DNA from 3 places in the Cupriavidus sp. C1SS-2L genome. Region 3 is predicted to be linked to each of the others. Evidence: predicted binding sites of a transcription regulator. Region 3 holds the regulator's gene; each other region holds the start of a gene.
What was found. Region 3 encodes LexA, which represses DNA repair genes until DNA is damaged. Its sites were predicted from a motif close to ACTGTATNNNNATACAGT; they were not measured.
Positions count from the first base shown of each region.

Region 1: the regulator LexA is predicted to act here: its motif matches at 1,800-1,817, upstream of recA (recombinase RecA).
Region 2: the regulator LexA is predicted to act here: its motif matches at 1,192-1,209, upstream of ACIGJG_RS30425 (CppA family protein).

Region 1 covers NZ_CP172708.1:572,535-576,555, forward strand. The annotation lists gene ACIGJG_RS02665 (sensor histidine kinase N-terminal domain-containing protein) at 1-966, opposite strand, end outside; gene ACIGJG_RS02670 (response regulator) at 1,042-1,731, opposite strand; gene recA (recombinase RecA) at 1,993-3,054, shown strand; gene recX (recombination regulator RecX) at 3,156-3,626, shown strand; gene ACIGJG_RS02685 (DUF2889 domain-containing protein) at 3,917-4,021, shown strand, end outside.
Region 2 covers NZ_CP172709.1:2,757,797-2,761,817, reverse strand. The annotation lists gene ACIGJG_RS30430 (DMT family transporter) at 1-618, opposite strand, end outside; gene ACIGJG_RS30425 (CppA family protein) at 873-1,160, opposite strand; gene ACIGJG_RS30420 (hypothetical protein) at 1,386-2,003, opposite strand; gene ACIGJG_RS30415 (hypothetical protein) at 2,093-2,512, opposite strand; gene ACIGJG_RS30410 (VOC family protein) at 2,973-3,386, opposite strand; gene ACIGJG_RS30405 (LysR family transcriptional regulator) at 3,604-4,021, opposite strand, start outside.
Region 3 covers NZ_CP172708.1:2,231,854-2,235,874, forward strand. The annotation lists gene ACIGJG_RS10345 (asparaginase) at 1-495, opposite strand, end outside; gene lexA (transcriptional repressor LexA) at 707-1,363, shown strand; gene ACIGJG_RS10355 (hypothetical protein) at 1,490-1,663, shown strand; gene ACIGJG_RS10360 (hypothetical protein) at 1,978-2,790, shown strand; gene ACIGJG_RS10365 (CHAT domain-containing protein) at 2,812-4,021, shown strand, end outside.

The DNA of each region.
Region 1 (4,021 bases), 1.7 Mb from region 3:
CAATTCCTCGGGCGACTGTTCGCGCTGGGCCAGTTCCGCCTGCATGCGCAGTCCGGCCAGCGGCGTTTTCATCTGGTGCGCGGCATCGGCAATGAAGCGCTTCTGCGTCTGCACCGACTGGTCCAGCCGCGCGAGCAGTTCGTTGAACGATGCGACCAGCGGCGTGATTTCCTGCGGCGCCGCGCGTTCGTCGATGGGGCTGGTGTCGCCGGGATTGCGCGCGCGGATGCGTTGCTGGATCGCCGTGAGCGGCGCCAGTCCGCGCGAGAGCCCGAACCACACGAGCACCACAGCCAGCGGCAGGATCACGAACTGCGGCAGGATCACGCCCTTGATGATTTCGTTGGCCAGGCGCGCGCGCTTGTCGAGGGTCTCGGCCACCTGCACCAGCACGGGCTGGTTGCCGCCTACGTTCTTGAGATCGATATAGGTATAGGCCACGCGCACGTCGTTGCCCGACACGCGGTCATCGCGCAGCGATACCAGGCCGGGATGGCCCTCGTCCTCCTCGGACGGCAGTGGCAGGTCGTGGTCGCCGGCCACATACTCACCGCGCTTGCCGACGATCTGGTAGTAAATGTTGTCGGTTTCGTCCGCGCGCAGGATCTCGCGCGCCGACAGCGGCAGCTGCAGCGTGACGCGGCCGTTCACTTCGCGGACCTGCTGCGACAGCACGATGGCGCTGGCTTCCAGCGCACGGTCGAACGGCCCGTTGGCGATGGACTTCGCGACGAGGTACGTGACCGCGATGCTCATCGGCCAGAGCAGCAGCAGCGGCGCCAGCATCCAGTCCAGGATCTCGCCGAACAGCGAGCGCGGGGCAGGCTGGCCGGTGCTCTCCTCCAGGTGGGGCAGAGCATCGGCCAGGTCGTCCGGGTCGTCCGGGTCGCCCGGTGTGGCGGCACCGGGGGGAGGGACGGGATGCTTGGCGGGCGGATGCCGCCATGGCAGTCGCAGCAAGCTCATCTCGGCAAAGTGTGGGCGGATTCGGTCGAGTGATCGGCTGCTCAGTAACGTGGCGGGAAGCGCAGCGGATGCGGGTCAGCTATGCGCGGCCACGCTTGGCTGGAACTTCTCCAGGCAGTAGCCCAGCCCGCGTACCGTGGCAATGCGGATGCCGCCAACTTCGATCTTTTTGCGCAGCCGGTGCACGTAGACCTCGATCGCGTTGTTGCTGACCTCTTCGCCCCACTCGCACAGATGGTCCACGAGTTGTTCCTTGGAGACCAGCCGCCCGCAGCGAGTGAGGAGGATCTCGAGCAGGCCGACCTCGCGTGCCGACAAGTCCAGCATCTGCTCGTTCATATAGGCAATGCGACCGACCTGGTCGAAGGCGAGCGGCCCGTGGCGCATCAGCGTCGCGCCGCCGCCGGCGCCGCGGCGCACCAGCGCGCGCACCCGGGCTTCGAGTTCGGACAACGCGAACGGTTTTGCCATATAGTCGTCAGCACCGAGGTCCAGTCCCTTGACGCGCTCATCGACGCCGTCGGCAGCGGTCAGGATCAGCACCGGCAGCATGGCGCCGCGCGCGCGCAGGCGCTTGAGCACTTCCAGACCCGGCATGCGAGGCAGGCCCAGATCCAGGATCAGCAGGTCGAACGTCTGGGTCGATAATGCGGAATCGGCCTCGAGACCGTTCGCGACATGGTCGACCGCATAGCCGGAGTGACGCAGCGAGCGCGTCAGGCCGTCGGCAAGCACATCGTCATCTTCGGCAATCAGAATGCGCATGGTTGTCTCCACCACGGCCGGCATTGCCAGTCGCCACGCAAACGATGCGGACAGGGCTTGCCAAGCATACTGTTTTTTTATACAGTACCCGCACATTCCGCGCAGGCCGCCGCAGAAGGCGGCTGTGCAGGCAGTCGGGTGATTTTGTAGTTGAGGCGCACTGATCCGGAAGTCGATCGGAACAATCGGAAAAAGCCGGTGTCGCGCCACATTCGACTTATTTATACCACCATTGACTCAACATTTGACTCAAGGACCACCATGGATGACAAGAAGGCAGGTGCCGGCCTGAGCGCCGAGAAGCAGAAGGCGCTTGCCGCCGCGCTCTCGCAGATCGAGAAGCAGTTTGGCAAGGGCTCGATCATGCGCATGGGCGACGGCGAGGTCGAGAAGGACATCCAGGTGGTCTCCACCGGCTCCCTCGGCCTTGACATCGCGCTGGGCGTCGGCGGCCTGCCGCGCGGCCGCGTGGTCGAGATCTACGGCCCGGAATCGTCGGGCAAGACCACGCTGACGCTGCAGGTCGTTGCCGAAATGCAGAAGCTTGGCGGCACCTGCGCCTTTATCGATGCCGAGCACGCGCTCGACGTCAACTACGCCTCCAAGCTTGGCGTGGACGTGGGCGAGCTGCTGATCTCCCAGCCGGACACTGGCGAACAAGCGCTCGAAATCACCGATGCGCTGGTGCGCTCGGGCTCGATCGACCTGATCGTGATCGACTCGGTGGCCGCGCTGGTGCCGAAGGCTGAAATCGAAGGCGAAATGGGTGATTCGCTGCCCGGCCTGCAGGCCCGCCTGATGAGCCAGGCGCTGCGCAAGCTGACCGGCACCATCAAGCGCACCAACTGCCTGGTGATCTTCATCAACCAGATCCGTATGAAGATCGGTGTGATGTTCGGTTCGCCTGAAACGACCACGGGCGGCAATGCGCTGAAGTTCTACGCTTCCGTGCGCCTGGACATCCGCCGCATCGGCTCGATCAAGAAGGGTGACGACGTGATCGGCAACGAGACCAAGGTCAAGGTGGTCAAGAACAAGGTATCGCCGCCGTTCCGCGAGGCCTTCTTCGACATCCTCTATGGCCAGGGCATCTCGCGCCAGGGCGAGATCATCGACCTCGGCGTGGACGCCAAGATCGTCGAGAAGTCGGGCGCCTGGTACAGCTACAACGGCGACAAGATCGGGCAGGGCAAGGACAATGCGCGCGAGTACCTGCGCGAAAATCCCGACATCGCTCAGGAAATCGAGAACAAGGTCCGCGCCGCGCTGGGCGTTGCGCCGATGAACAGTGTTCCGGCGGCCGAGGTCGTGACGGAAGACTGAGCGCCGGCCGGCAGGCACGCTCCCAAGGGCTGGCGCATCGCCGATGCGCCAGCCTTTTTTGTTTCCTCTTGCTTGATCCCTCGTTTTCCTGAACCGCGCTGATGTCCACCCGCCCCCCGCTATCCCTGAAGGCCCGCGCCGTGGGTTACCTCTCGCGCCGTGAGCATAGCCGCGCCGAACTGGCGCGAAAGCTTGCGCCGCACGCGGAATCGCCGGAGCAGCTCGAACAGTTACTGGATGCGCTGGAGCGGGAAAACTGGCTGTCCAACCAGCGCTTTGCCGACAGCCTGCTGCACCGGCGTGGCAGCCGCTATGGCGCTGCGCGTGTGCTGCAGGAGGCCAAGAACCACAAGCTTGGCAGTGAGCAACTCGGCGAACTGCAGGAGCGGCTGCGCGAAACCGAATCCGACCGCGCACGCGAGGTCTGGCGCAAGCGCTTCGGCACCCCGCCGGCGACGCCGGAAGAGCGGGCCAAGCAGATCCGTTTCATGATGACCCGCGGATTTTCGCGTTCGGTGATTGGCAAGGTGATTCAGGGCGCGGAGGACGAACTGCCTGACGATTTCGAGTAAATCGAGTGCGCGGGCGGTCGCCCTTCGGGCCGGTTTAAAAGGGAATACCAGTACTGGCTACATGTGTATTCGACGGTATGCCCCAGAGCGCGAGGCGGCTCCGTCACCGGGTGCGGCGCATACGGCGTGTATTCCCCGATTTTCCCTTTCTGGTTGGCCGACAATCCGCCGCCGACAGTTCGCGCGTGCCGATGTTCCCGGGCAAAGCGCCCCGGCATGTTAAACTCCTCAGGTTTTTCGGCGCCGCAGCGTTTGCGCGGTACCTCGCACCTGTATTCCCCAGCCTGGTCATGCCTCTTTCCCAGCCCGTCAACCGCTCCCCGCGCCATACCCGCGCCATTACGGCCCAGGCTTACCTAAGGGAAGACGGCTTGTGGGACATCGAGGTGCGCCTG
Region 2 (4,021 bases), on a different replicon from region 3:
CAGCCCGCTGCCGTCCACGCTGCGCTGCGTATGCATCCCCCACGCCAACGCCAACGCAAGCGCAGGCAGCACGGCGCGCATGAAGTTGCCCGCGGTGGTCGCAGTGGCGTCGGCCGCGCCTCTGCCGCGCAGTGAATAGACGCCCCATGCGATGCCAGCCATCACCATCAGCAGCGATGAGCCCGGCGGCGGGGCGGCGAGCCCCGGGAGCACCAGCCACACGAGCCCGCCCAACGCCAGTGCAAGGCCTAGCCATTGCCCGGAGCGCAGGCGCTCGCCCACGTACAATCCGTAGCCGGTCATGGTGGCCTGCACGGCGCCGAACAGCAACAGCGCCCCCGTGGCAGCCGAAAGATGCAGGTACGCAAACGAAAACGCCGCCGCGTACACGAACAACGCCAGCGCCGACAACCAGCTCCCGCCACCTGGCAGCCGGCGCGGACCATGGCGAACCATCAGGATCAGCCACAAGGCCGCCGCCGCGCTGCCAATGCGGAGCAGCGTGAAGGAAGCCGCATCAATAGCCGTGCCCTTGAGCGCGAGCCGGCACAGGATCGAATTGCCGGCAAAGGCCAGCATGGCCAGCGCTGTCAGCAGGCCTACGCGCGCGCCGGGCATGGCAGGACGGGCGGCGTGCACCGGTTCACTCTGCAAGCGTGTGGCCTCGCGAGAACCAGGAACGATGCGCAATGGCCTTGACCCGTGCGACACGGTCGCAGCGGGGGCTGCGCATTCCGATGAATCCGATCCGGTTCATGTCTTGTCCGCTGGGTTGCGATGGCATGGTGGCGTGGTGACGTTGACGCGGGGGGGCGCCGCCCGCAGCGTCGTGATAGATGATAGTCACTGCGCACCCACCGCAAACATCCGGATCAATGCTGAGCACCGGCGGACGCGGCAAGAATGGCGCGGATGCGCGCCAGGTAGTGGTCCCCGACCGCACGGTGGGCACAAGCCGATTCCCGTGCCGATTCGCGCGCAAATTCGCGCCGGGTCGGCGGGCGGATTCCCAGGCTGCGGCAGATAGTGGACAGGTAGGGCTTGCGCGCATCAGCGAGCCGGGCCGCGGCGGACTGCAGCGCCGCATCGCCAATGCGCACGCGCAGCCAGGCCAGCACCTGGCGGTCATAGTCGTTGTGAACGCGGATCAGATGTTCCATGGCTTCCCTCACACTGTTTATCCATACAGGTACTGTAAATATATACAGTATCGAGGGATAGGCAAGGGGAAACATCATAGATGTGAGATTTGCAGGAGGCACCGCGGCTAGTTGAGGTGTGGTCCGCCGGCGGTTTTCGACCCCATAACGGGCAGTCGCACTCGGCGTGAGCGGCCATTCACTGTGTAACCTAGCGATACTCAAGTGCCCTGGCAGGGTCGCCAGCTAAAAACTTGTAAGGCGAAACTGTTGCCCTCTCAACCATTGCGCCAGCCGATTTCGCAGCTCAGATCCGTTCGTCCAGACATCGACAAGATCTCCCTCCCAAATAAGAAAGGTGGCGCTTCGCGGTGCGTATAAGTACGCGCTCATACCGCAATTGACCACCCTGATGCAGCATTCAAACATTTCATCCGCTTCACCGGGGTCAAATAATATGCCAAAGGTATCGAACGGCTGCAGCTCGCCGGAGCTTGCCGATTCCAGCTCACTCAGTATCGAATTCTCAAGTTGCGAATATCGCGACCAGTCACTAACCTGGAACAGGCAGGTTCGCGGTGACCCAAGAAATGTACGGATGCCATCGACCATGCGGGCGACTCCCGCACTGGTTTTCGGAATGGCAAACTGTAAATGCGAGTCCGCGCTGCTTCCCGCTCGCCCGTATGGCGTTTCGCAACAATCCTCACTCTTCAGCCATACCGAACATTCGGAAGGAGAAAGCAATTTCATGTCGTAACCCCGGCGTGGTTTGGCACCCTGCAGATTCCTCACATTGTCAACTACCTGAGTCGTGGCGTCGAATGTGCGGATTTGGCCGATCTCTGCCCTCGGCGTATCCATGTACGGGCCTCCTTGAGCCAGAGGCGACTTCCGACCCATAAGCACTGGACGGATATCGTAAAGGGAGAAGGAACCTTTTCCCGAGTTTGTCAGAATCGAAGTTGCGGTATGTTCGAAAAATCGGGGATGTATTCAACACGGTAGTTGGGAACCGTTTTCAGAAGTCGCCCCCCCTTTGTGCATAGTGCGAACATTCCATGTTCCACAGCGCGGCGAACCTCAGGATATCTTGCCTGCCTACTTGGTATCGGGGTCGGCCAAACGCGTGCACCTTGCTTTACGGTAAGCTCCACCACATACATTGCTATCGGTACAAGGGACTCCATCGCGGATCCATCAACGGTAATGATGCACCGCTCCCTGGCCTCGAACGCGGCAAAAGCGAACTCAAGCTGATCGTCTGCGTATTCAAAGTTCAGATGATCGGTATCGAAGAACTTTGACGACTGCCAGACCTTGATGTTGTTCTCGCGGTCAACGGTCTGACCGTGTAGTCTCTTCGTATTCAAACCTCATTCATGGTCTCCCCAAGCTCCTATCGCAGCCGCACTGGCATTCGCTGGGTGTTTGCCGAACGATCAAACAACTAGCGACCGCGATCACAGAGGTTACTCGCTGCGGCTAAGCTGAGAATGTGTCGCAGAACACACAAGTCTCAGTCAACTACGCAATGGCCGCTTCTGGCCGGTCTCTGCCCATCAGGCAAACTGCCGGAAGTCCGCTGGTAACCCGGCCTTCGGACAGAGGGCCATCCCCTGACGCTGCCCCCCGCCAGGATGTCGAACACCTAGACGGGGTCACCCATCGCGGAAAGGCCATAGGCGACCGCGTCCACCTGAATCTCCGCTGAGTCTTGAATCGTGGCTTCGATGTCGGGGGCCAGATGACTGCCGTGGCTGTTCTGGAGCAATACCAGACGACGCTGAAAGATGCGCACGCGTGAGGGTTCGACGTCGAGTCGTCAGCCCTTTAAGCGTGAGGCGGAACGGCCTCCGGGTCCATCCACATCACCTCCCAGATATGGCCGTCCGGATCCTCGAAGCTGCGTCCGTACATGAAGCCGAAATCTTGGACAGGCGTGGGGTCCGCCTTGCCGCCGGCGTCAGTCGCCTTCTGCACGAGGTCAGACACCTCTACCCGTCCGCCCGCTGACAGGCACAGCAATACCTGTGCCTCCGTGTGCGCGTCGACGATTCGCTTCCCCGTGAACTGCCGCCATTTGTCGTGGGTAAGCAGCATGGCGTAGATCGTCTCGGAGATCACCATGCATGCCGCGGTTTCATCAGTGAACGCGGGGTTGTTGACCGCGCCAATGGCTTCGTAGAAGGCCTTGGATCGCGAGAGGTCTGTCACCGGCAGGTTGATGAAAATCTGCTTGTTCATGATCTGGCTTCCTCCATTTAAGCAATATATGACTTTTGGTTGTTGACGTGAGCCATAACGAGATTGCCATGGCATCTTACTGACGAACAGTGAAGGTGCGGGCGAGAAGAAAGCCCGTCGATGCGGGGAACGTTATCGGCTCGCCCCGGGTGGGGGGAAGCCGGTGGTTTGCAACAGGGCGTTGCGGAACTGGAACGGGCCCGCCGGACACTAGGGATCAGGCGGTAGCCGGATCGGACGGCCACCTTGTGCGTACCAGGTCGAGGAACACACGCACGGCGGACGTCATGCCGCGCCGGCTCGGGTACATCGCGTACAGCGTGGCGGGGCGCGAACGCACGCCTTGCAGCACGGGCACCAGCATGCCGGCATCGATGGCGTCCTGGCATAGATAAGACGGCAACTGTGCCATGCCGGCGCCGCGCAGTGCGAGTTCGCGGATGGCCAGCAGGTTATCCACGGCAATGCCCGGCGTGACAGCAATATCGATCGGCTTGTCGTCTGCGTCGATGAACTGCCATGGCCGCGGATTTGTCAGTGTGCCCTGCGCGAGGCAGGGGTAGCCCGCCAACTCGTCGAGGCGCGCTGGCGGGCCGTCGGCTTCCAGCAACGACGGATGGGCCACGACGATCGAC
Region 3 (4,021 bases):
GTCGCGCGCCGCGTGGATCTGCTGGTTCAGCACGACCAGCACGCCCTTGCCGCAGGCATCGGGATGGGCCGCAACCCGAACCGCATCGAGCAGGTTTAGCGGACCATCGGCGGACAGCGAGGTCGACGGCCGCATCGCCGCAGTCAGCACCACCGGCACCGGGCAAGCCTGCGTCAGGTGCAGGAACATGGCGGTTTCTTCCAGCGTGTCGGTGCCGTGCGTAATGACAATGCCCGCGACGTCCGGCTGGCCCGACCAGTGCTGCACGCGCGCCGCCAGCGTCGACCATAGAGAGAACACCATGTCCTTGCTGTCGACCTGCGCCACCTGCTCGGCCTCAACCCTGGCCACGGATTGCAGCGCCGGCACGGCAGCCAGCAGCGTCGTCACCGGCACCGTTGCAGCCTGATAGCGCGCACTGCTGGCCGGATTGGCGGAAGCGCCGGCAATGGTGCCGCCGGTAGCCAGAATGACGACGCGGGGAAGCTGGGACATGGATCGTGACATGGGCAGGGCACGAGGAAGTAAAGGTTCGCCGATTCTACCTGCGGCATGCCGGCAAACCCGAAGTCGAGCAGACGGCTCTGAAATTCTGCTTGCGCTTGTGCCGATACTGTATAAAATCACAGGCATACTGTTTAAACATACAGTGCCCGCCTGGCTGGCAGCCGTATTGCACCGGGGCACTCATCAAGAAAGCGCTTCCATGGCGACCCTGACACCCCGGCAGCAGCAGATTTTCGATCTGATCCGCAACACGATCCGCAATACGGGCTTTCCGCCCACGCGCGCCGAGATTGCTGCCGAGTTCGGCTTCTCATCACCCAATGCCGCGGAAGAGCATCTGCGGGCGCTGGCACGCAAGGGCGTGATCGAACTGACGCCGGGCGCCTCGCGCGGCATCCGCCTCAAGGTGGCGCGCAGCGATTCCGAGATGCCCGACCAGTTCTCGCTGCCCGTGTCCGGCATCATGCAGCTCACGTTGCCGCTGGTGGGCCGCGTGGCCGCCGGCAGCCCGATCCTCGCCGCCGAACATATCGACCGCCAGTATCAGGTAGACGCCTCGGTCTTCGACGAACGCCCCGACTACCTGCTGCGCGTGCGCGGCCTGAGCATGCGCGACGCCGGCATCCTCGACGGCGACCTGCTCGCCGTGCGCAAGGCCAGCGAAGCGCCCAACGGCAAGATCGTCGTGGCCCGGCTCGGCGATGACGTGACCGTCAAGCGCTTGCAGCGCCGTGACGGCGCGATCGAACTGATCGCGGAAAACCCGGACTTTCCGAACATCATGGTCACGCCCGGGCGAGAAGAATTCTCACTGGAAGGTATCGCCGTCGGGCTGATCCGCTCCTCGGGCTTCTGACCGACGCGGCCAGCCGCGCGCCGGTCGCCGCCCTCCCCTTTTGCTGTACCGATGCCGCCCGCCAGACGGGTGTTGACCCCGCTTTTGCCGCTTTTTGCTGCTTTTGCCAAATCGAGAGGTGTAGCCATGCCGCAAATCAACCACATTGCCGCCGCCCGTCAACCGGTCAAGCCGGTCCCGTTCCGGCAATCGAAAGGCGTTCGCATCTACCAGGGCGCGCAGCGCCGCACCATGGTCGGCAGCATGGCAGACATCTGCCGCATGCTGGAACTGGCCGAGCCGCCGAAGCTCCTGGCCTGATCCTTCCCGCCAGGCATGAGGGCGCTGCAGCCCTCCTTGATGGCAGATTGATCGAGAATTGCATATTCTGCATATCTCATCTTCATTTGTTTTGTCCGCGGCACCTTTCCATCGAGGGTGTCACCTTCTAGCCTTCAGATAGCAGGCACAGCGCGCCACGGCGCCGTCGCAGAACGGCCCGACCGCAGCATGGCGCGCCATCGGAGGGGACCGGCTCGCGCCCGTTGCCGCCGGCCGCCAGCTTTGCGTTTGCCGGGGTATTTGCGAACGCTCGGCGCTGTCGGCGCCGTCAGCGAATCCGCATGGGAGGCATCATGGCCACCATTGCGCTAACGGACGCCTTGCGTCAGGACTACGCATCGCTGTTCAACAACTGCGTCATCAACGCCGCGCGCGCGGCGGACGTCGACGGGCTCGTCAGGTCACTGGAACGCAACCGGCCTCGCTATGAGACTGCGGGCACCCTCTCAGGCGTGCCCTGGCACTTCATCGCCGTGATCCACAACATGGAGTGCGGCCAGCGGTTCGATTGCCATCTCCACAATGGCGACCCGCTGGGCGCCCGCACCACGCATGTGCCCGCCGGCCGCCCGCGCGCCAGTTCGCCGCCGTTCAGCTGGGAAGACAGTGCAGCCGATGCGCTGGCCCTCAAGGGACTTGGCGCGGCCACCGACTGGAGCCTGTCCGGCATGCTGTTCCAGGTGGAGCGGTACAACGGCTTCGGCTACCGCTCCTACCATCCGCAGGTCTCGACGCCTTACCTCTGGAGCTTTTCCAACCACTACGTTTGCGGCAAATACGTGGCTGATGGCACGTGGTCCGACACGGCGGTGTCGCGCCAGTGCGGCGCCGCGGTACTGCTGCGGCGCATGGCCGAGACCGGTGCGATCGGCTTCGCGGACCAGCCACCGCATGCCGAGACAGATGCGCCGCTGGTCGTGCGCTATGCCGCGCGCAAGCCTATGGATGCCACCGTCATCGCGCAGGCAGACGCGCTACAGCGCTGGCTCAATACGTACCCCGGAATCTTCGTCAAACTGGACGGCTATCCGGGCAAGCGTACCTCGGCAGCCTACCGCGACGTGACCGGGCACTACCTGCCCGGCGATCCGCGAACCTTGGCATAGGCCTCCCTCCCCCGACCGCCCATGCCACGCAACTACTCCGAACTGGAAATCGTCATCGGCACGGATGCCGCGGGCGGATACGAAGCCGAGGCCAGGCATCGCGTGCCAGAAGGCGACGTCATCACGCCACGCGTCGCGCTAAAGCTTGCGCCGGATGACCCCGCCCTGCGCGATGCCGATCCGCAGGTATGCGGCCGCGCGCTGGCCGCGAGCCTGTTCGGCGCACCGCCACTGCGTGACGCCTTCGTCGTCGCCCAGGCATCGGCCAATGAGCGTCGCCTGGACCTGCGCGTGCGCCTGCGCATCGGCGTCGATGCGCGGGAACTGCACGCGCTGCCGTGGGAAACGCTGTACGACCCCGCCGGCGAGCACGCGTTGTTCATCACCCAGCGCTGCTTCTTTTCGCGCTACCTGTTCGCGCGCGAGATGCGCCTGCCACGCCTGCGCGCGAAGAGCGATGTCAGCGCGCTCGTGGTCGTAGCGAACCCGAGCGGGCTGGGCCCCGAACTCAAGCCGATCGACGCGGCCGGCGAAGCCGCGCGCGTCATTGCCGCGCTAGCGCCGATTCCAGCCACGACACTGGCCGAGCCGGGCCACGCCACGATCGACCGCATCTTCGCCGCGCTGCAGGAAGGCGCTGACGTGTTCTGCCTGATCTGCCACGGCGCGCTCGTCGATGACCAGCCCATGCTCTGGCTCGAACAGGCCGACGGCAGCCGCGATCCGGTCAGCGGCAGCGTGCTCGTGAACCGCATCGGCACGCTGGAGCGCCCGCCGAGCCTGGTCGTGCTGTGCTCATGCCAGAGCGCCGGTGCTGGCGCCGCGCGCAGCGCCAGCACGCTGATGGCGCTGGGTCCTCTGCTCGCGCAGGCCGGCGTGCCGGCCGTGCTCGCGATGCAGGGCAATGTCGGCATGGCCACCATGGATGCGTTCCTGCCGCTCTTTTTTGCCGAGTTGCGCGAGCATGGCGAAGTCGATCGCGCCGCCGGCGTGGCACGCGCGGCGGTCAGCGAGCATCCGGACTGGTGGATGCCCGCGGTGTTCACGCGACTGGACAGCGGCCGCATCTTCTATCCACCTGGCTTCGCGCCCGACGACGGCGATGGCGGCGACGCATGGCGCGCCGTCATCGAGAACATCCGCCACGGCGAGACCACGCCAATCCTCGGCCCCGCGATGAGCGAAACGGTGTTTGGTTCACGGCTGCAGCTCGCGCAAATGTGGGCCGAGG